Regions from separate parts of the Sporomusa sp. genome, predicted to be linked through region 1. Evidence: riboswitches for the same ligand, from Rfam matches in the RefSeq annotation. Region 1 holds a riboswitch; the other holds the start of a gene.
The links. A riboswitch is a leader RNA that binds a small molecule or an ion and turns the genes downstream of it on or off. The one in region 1 is predicted to bind S-adenosylmethionine.
Positions count from the first base shown of each region.

Region 2: another riboswitch for S-adenosylmethionine. It lies ahead of AC29Z1_RS03585 (trans-sulfuration enzyme family protein); the one in region 1 lies ahead of AC29Z1_RS11060 (MetQ/NlpA family ABC transporter substrate-binding protein).

Region 1 covers NZ_JBYKYF010000160.1:796-4,280, reverse strand. Annotated here, with positions in the region: gene hisZ (ATP phosphoribosyltransferase regulatory subunit) at 1-915, opposite strand, end outside; gene AC29Z1_RS11065 (YerC/YecD family TrpR-related protein) at 934-1,248, opposite strand; SAM riboswitch class I at 1,450-1,553, shown strand; gene AC29Z1_RS11060 (MetQ/NlpA family ABC transporter substrate-binding protein) at 1,679-2,503, shown strand; gene AC29Z1_RS11055 (TetR/AcrR family transcriptional regulator) at 2,625-3,215, opposite strand; gene AC29Z1_RS11050 (DUF456 domain-containing protein) at 3,226-3,485, opposite strand, start outside.
Region 2 covers NZ_JBYKYF010000030.1:42-3,381, reverse strand. Annotated here, with positions in the region: partial or broken gene hydE ([FeFe] hydrogenase H-cluster radical SAM maturase HydE) at 1-992, opposite strand, end outside; SAM riboswitch class I at 1,177-1,274, shown strand; gene AC29Z1_RS03585 (trans-sulfuration enzyme family protein) at 1,374-2,519, shown strand; gene AC29Z1_RS03580 (TatD family nuclease-associated radical SAM protein) at 2,565-3,161, opposite strand; gene AC29Z1_RS03575 (DUF2292 domain-containing protein) at 3,203-3,334, opposite strand.

The DNA.
Region 1 (3,485 bases):
TGAAGCCAACATGGTGTCGTAGCGGCCACCACCACATAACGGAAAACCCAATCCCGGCGTATACCCTTCAAATACCATCCCGGTATAATAATCGAAGTCACGTATAATGCCAAGATCAAAATTGACATACTGCTCAACGCCATAGCCTGCCAGAAGCTTGTGAATATCGGCCAAATTATCTAGGGCCGACCGGCTGAGAGGATTGTTAACCAATCGGTACGCTTTATTGAGCATATCCTCCCGTCCGTGCAAGAGCGGAATTTGCTTCAGTAGTTCTTGTGCCGCCGGACTGAGTTCGCTTTGTGCCAGCAATTCGCCAAGCCCCACTAAGTCGCGAGAAACCATAGCTGATTTTATTTGCTGTTGGCGCTCAGGGCTTAACTGGCTCTCTACCATCAAACCGTTGATAAAATCCACTTGACCTATACCGATTTGAAAATTAGTCAAACCGGCTTCTAACATCGCCTCTACCGCCAAAGCTACAATTTCGGCGTCAGCCGCCGGACCAGGTGCACCTAACAGTTCCACACCGGCTTGATAAAACTCGCATTGTCTGCCAGCCTGCGCCTGCTCATGGCGAAAAACATTGGTAATATAAAACAACCGCTGCGGCAGCGGCTTTTCTCTCAGTCTGGTGGCTGCAACCCGGGCAATCGGAGTTGTCATATCTGGTCTGAGTGCCAAAATCCGATTATTTTTATCAAAAAATTTAAATACATGCTGCTGAATGTTGCCGCCTGTACCGACTGCCAATGTTTCCATATATTCAAACGTCGGAGTTACTACTTCATCATAGCCCCAGCGCGAAAACAGTTCGGCAAGCGCCCCCTCGACAAGACGCTTCTGCCTAGCTTCCCGGGGCAGCAAGTCCTTGGTGCCATACGGAATTTGCGGCACATAATTCTGTTTTTTCATGCTAACACTCCATTCCGACTAGTTATCCTCGTTTTTTTCTAGTTTTTCTAGATTAGCTAATACTAATTTATAACCATCTGCGCCATAATAAAGGCAGCGCTTAACCCGGCTGATGGTTGCAGTACTGGCCCCAGTAGCAGCTACAATGTCGTCATAAATGACTCCAGCTTTTAACAGCCGAGCCACTTCCAGCCGCTGAGCCATAGCCTTAAGCTCACCAATTGTGCATACATCCTCAAAAAACTGATAACATTCTTCCTCATTAGTCAGTGATAAAATGCCTCGAAACAGCTGATCAATAAGCGGGTCTTTCAATTTGGGATTTGCTGTCATACTATTACGCCTCCTGTAAATACATCCTTGTGGGTATGTATTCGCTACGTACCCAGCATTTCCTTCTTTAATCCTTTTTATCTTTATTAAGTTAAAATATATTATATATTATACTATTCGTTTCTTATAAATTAATTATTTTTTTATTGACAGTCACATCTATCGGTGATAAGATAACGTCTATAAATTATAATTACATACTATTCATCAAGAGCTGGCTGAGGGAATGGCCCAATGAAGCCGCGGCAACCATCGCTGTTGCGAACGGTGCCAATTCCACAGGATTCTTTCCTGGCAGATGAAGAACTGGACAACAAACCACTTCGGACTGCCGCGGTGGTTTTTATAATTTTGGGAAAGGAGGCTGCTTTTAGCCAGAGCTTCATTTGTTTACCACTACAAAAAGAAAACATTGGAGGAACATATTGTTATGAAGAAAAAGATTACTTTTTTGCTCCTTGCTGCTTTATTAACTGTCTCCACTTTTATTGTCGGCTGCGGTAACAAACAAACTCCTGCCCCTTTAGCCTCAGATAAAATAACAATTAAAGTAGGAGCAACTCCCGTGCCTCATGCCGAAATTCTTGCAGTAGTCAAGCCGATTCTCGAAAAAGAAGGCATCAACCTGGTTGTTGTGGAAATGAGCGATTATGTCCGTCCTAACATGGCGGTTGCGGAAAAAGAGCTTGACGCTAACTTCTTCCAGCACATTCCCTATTTGAACAAATTCAGCGCTGAGCGCAAACTGGACCTGACCTATACTGCTGCTGTACATATTGAACCTATGGGCATTTACTCTAAAAAAGTAAAAAACCTCAATGACCTGCAAACTGGGGCAGAAATTGGTATCCCTAACGACCCCACTAATGGTGGACGCGCGTTAGCGCTTTTAGAAAAAGCTGGTGTGATTACCCTTAAAGAAGGCGTTGGTGTAAATGCGACCATTAGCGACATTACTGCCAATCCGAAAAAAGTAAAAATTCGTGAACTGGAAGCCGCCCAATTGCCACGTTCACTGGATGATCTTGCCTTAGCGGTCATCAACACCAACTATGCACTGGAAGCCAAACTGGTCCCAAGCAAAGACGCTTTGTTTATTGAACAAAAGGATTCTCCCTATGCTAATATCCTTACTGTCCGCAAAGGCGATGAAAATCGCCCTGAAATCCAAAAATTAACCAAAGCTTTAACTTCTGAAGAAGTTAAAAAATTTATCAATGAAAAATATCAAGGTGCCATTGTTCCGGCGTTTTAGTATGCAAAAAAGAGTCTGTTTTCCAGACTCTTTTTTTGCACTCAGCAAAATGCTAATCGTATTTCTCATTGGTGATTTGGTGATAATGCTACAGCATGTCTTCCCTTCAAGAGAATAGTGTTTATCGGTTAGCTATACCGTACATAAAAATGTCAGCAATGCTATTGGCGGTTTGATCAATAGAATCATCCTGTTCGCCAACAAACCCTTGAAACACCATCATAACAATAACACTAAATAAACCATGAGCAGCTTTATGCACATCACAGTTGCGAAAAGCACCTTGTTCAATTCCTTCTTGCAAGATCTTCTGCAAAATCCCGATGGTATATGCAAATCGTTCCCGGTATTTTTCTCGCTCTGCCTCGGTAAAGTTTGACGGCTCCTCATGTCCTAACCCGCGCATTTCATGCATCAATACCCGCCACAAATCAGCATTTTGCACATAAAACTCTAAAAAAACCCTTATGGCTTTCTTAATTTTTTCAACCGCTGGTTCAGCAAGAGCGGCAATGACCTCAAGTTCAGCCTCAAAACCGGCACTACGTTCTTTGATTAAGGTATAAAAGAGTTGTTCCTTATTAACAAAATAGTTATATACTGTACCTTTGCCAGTATCGGCTAAAGCAATAATCTCGTCTACGGTGGCACGATGATAGCCTTTGCGGGAAAAGACAGTGTAGGCAGCATCAAGTATCTGTTGGCGTTTCATAAGTTTCCTCCTATTGCCAAGTTAGCTTGGAAATGATGAACACTACCATTCCGATGGCTATCGCTGATTTGAATATCATTCCCAAGGCCTGGCCAATCATAATACTCTTAGCAACCCGGCTAGCTCTCTCCCTGCTGCCAGTAACAGCATACTCCGCTACATAACCGGCGACAAAAGACCCAGCAACTGCTCCGGCAATGGAACCAAGTCCTGGTATAACACCGGTACCAAGAATACCACCGGCAATCCCACCAATAAATGCAGACACGA
Region 2 (3,340 bases), on a different contig from region 1:
TGAATTTTACCAGTAATGCACGAACGGCAATGCGCCGGCGAATCGTTGATACAGATTTTTCCCGGATAAAGCAAATACATCTGTCGGTACTCACCCTCAGTAACATTAGGCATAACTACATTGGCTCCGCGTTGCAGCGCCAATACCCGTCCCTGTGGGTTTAATGTCTCCATAGCCGTTGTTGCCGGAATATTAATATCAGGCAGCAATAGCCTCGTCATGGCCATCACTTTCGTGCTTAGTTCAAACGTACCGCCCCGTTCCCCCGCCAATGGCGTATCCGGGTTGGGAATAAACGGACCGACACCAATCATATCGGCATCTATGCTCTTGAAAAACAGAATATCATCAGCCAGCGATTCTATCGTTTGTCCTGGTATTCCTACCAATGAGCCTGTTCCTAACTCAAAACCTAACTCCTTTAGATCATGCAAACATCGTACCCGGTTATCCCAGCTCATGCCTGGGTCTAGTTTTTCATACAAAGCTTTGTCGGTAGTCTCAATTCTCAGCAAATACCGATCAGCCCCAGCCTCGCGGTATGCTTGATATACTTCACGGGGTTTTTCACCCACACTCAGGGTAATTGCCAAACCAAGTTCTTTAACGTTTTTGATAATACTGACCATAGTAGCCACATCAAACCATTCGTCTTCGCCTGACTGCAATACAACCGTGCGATAGCCGTATGACTTGGCTTTAGTAGCAAAGTCAAGGATAGTTTCCGGATCTAAACGATAACGTTTTACTTGTTTATTATCCCGCCGCAAACCACAATACAGGCAGTTTTGTTTACATATGTTAGAAAACTCAATCAACCCGCGCAGATGTACTTCGTCACCCACATACCGTTGCCGCACGCGGTCAGCAGCAGCAAAAAACTCAGTTTCATGTTCTGTATCTATCAGCAAGGCGACAATTTCATCTTTCGTAAGTTCGTGGGTTGTTTCCGCTTTGTTAATTAACGCCAATATATCCTGCTTATCAGCCATACCGTTACTACCTCCCCCTATATGCCTATTGCCCAAAAAAGTTTCACCTGTTGAAATCATGATAGCTGGTTTTATAACCGGCGTCAATATCAAGAAATAGGGAGTATAAAAACAATAAAAATATCTATTGACAAAGTTTATTGTCTATGACAAAATAAAATCCAATAAATTACATAGCAAAAAAAACTTATCAAGAGTGGTCGAGGGACTGGCCCTATGACGCCCGGCAACCAGCAGCAATGCAAGGTGCTAAATCCAGCGGAGCAATCCGGAAGATGAGTTAATCGTGTGTCTAAACGACTCTTCTTACGGAAGAGTCGTTTTTTTGTACCCAAAACCTAAGGTAGCCGTATCCTATAACAAACAAAGGAGATGGTATGTATGAAATTTGCCACCAAAGCTGTCCATGCGGGTCTGGTCACCGATAAAACTACCGGAGCCATCAGCACCCCGATTTACCAGACAGCCACGTTCCGGCATCCTGAGCTTGGCCGTAGTACTGGCTATGATTACTCTCGTACTCAAAATCCTACTCGCAAAGCGGTGGAAGAAGCTGTAGCCGCATTGGAGGAAGGGCATGCCGGTTTTGCCTTTGCTTCAGGCATGGCTGCCATTTCGGCAATACTTATGTTATACCAACCTGGCGATCATTTGATTATTACTGAAGACTGTTATGGCGGAACATATCGGATTATGGATAAGATATTTAGCCAATTCGATCTAACAGCTACATTTGTCGATACCAGCAACCTTAACGCGGTGCGCCAAGCGCTACAGCCTACTACTAAAGCCATTTTGCTGGAAACACCCACCAATCCACTTATGAAAATTGCCGATATCCGGGCAATAGCGGCAATAGCCCATGCGCATACTTCACAACCGCTTCACGTGATTGTTGATAACACCTTCCTGACTCCGTATTTTCAGAAACCTTTAACACTTGGTGCTGATATTGTCATCCATAGCGGTTCCAAATACTTGTCAGGCCATAATGATGTAGTCTGCGGTCTGGTAGTTGCCAGCGACCCCGCCCTTTGCGAAAAAATTGGATTTATTCAAAATGCCACTGGCGCTATCCTTGGACCGCAGGACAGCTGGCTGTTACTTAGAGGTCTCAAAACCTTGACAGTGCGGCTGCGCCAACACGAAACCAACGCGCTGGCTGTCGCCGAATGGCTTACTACCCATCCCAGTGTCACCAAAGTCTATTACCCTGGCTTAGCTAGCCACCCTGGTAAAACAACGCACGATGCCCAGGCTTGTGGCTATGGCGGTATGTTGTCCTTTGTCGTAAACGATCCCTGTCTGCCTGCCCAAGTACTTCGCAAAGTACAGGTTATTCAGTTTGCCGAAAGTTTAGGCGGTGTCGAATCGTTAATCACCTTCCCCGCGGTACAGACCCATGCTGATATTCCGGCCGACATTCGCGAACGATTAGGCATTAGTGATTGTCTCTTGCGATTGTCTGTCGGCATTGAAGATGTTGAAGATATCATTGCCGATTTGGCCCAGGCACTGGAACAGTAAGAAAGAAATGAGTCAGAAAACGCTTTCTGACCCATTTCTTTTTCATTATGAATGATAATAATGCCGAATTCTAAAATCAGTCCCTATTCGGTTAGCAATCTCCCGGCAGGACTGGATATCTTTCTGAGGTATAACATCAACAACAGTAAGTACTACCCGGGGAATATACCTTTTGCATTTGGCAGCAAACTTCAACAGAGCATCATATGCCTGTTCGCCATAAACAGGCTGGCATAATGTCTGATATTCCTTAGCATTGTTCGCATTCAAACTAATAGAAACAACATCTACCAGTCCTACTAACAACGGAGTAATATCCTGCCCATAAATCAAATTGGCATGCCCATTTGTGTTGATGCGAATGGGCATATTGTACGCATGTTTGAGATATCTACAAATTTCAATAATATCATATGTTCGCAGCATGGGTTCTCCATAACCGCAAAATACGAACTCCTGGTACTTATAACTATCCCTCGACTGAATATCGGCTAGCACTTCACTAACCGTAGGTTCCTGTTCTAACCATAAATTCATGCCCGGACTAATACCGTGTAAATGATTTCTGACGCAAAACGTACAGTTATTGGTACAACGGTTGGTCAGATTTATATATAAAGCATTTCCTAATTCATACGTAATCGTCAGCAGTCACCCCTTTTTCCATTAATTAATTATTATTTTTAGATGCCATCTCCGTATATTCCTTCCATGTCGTTAATTCGGCGTTTTTCGGTCTTTTCTATCTGCTCAACCTTACCGTCTTCGATACGAATAATCAGTTGTCCATACATCAGACCATCCAGCTGGGCAATAATTTT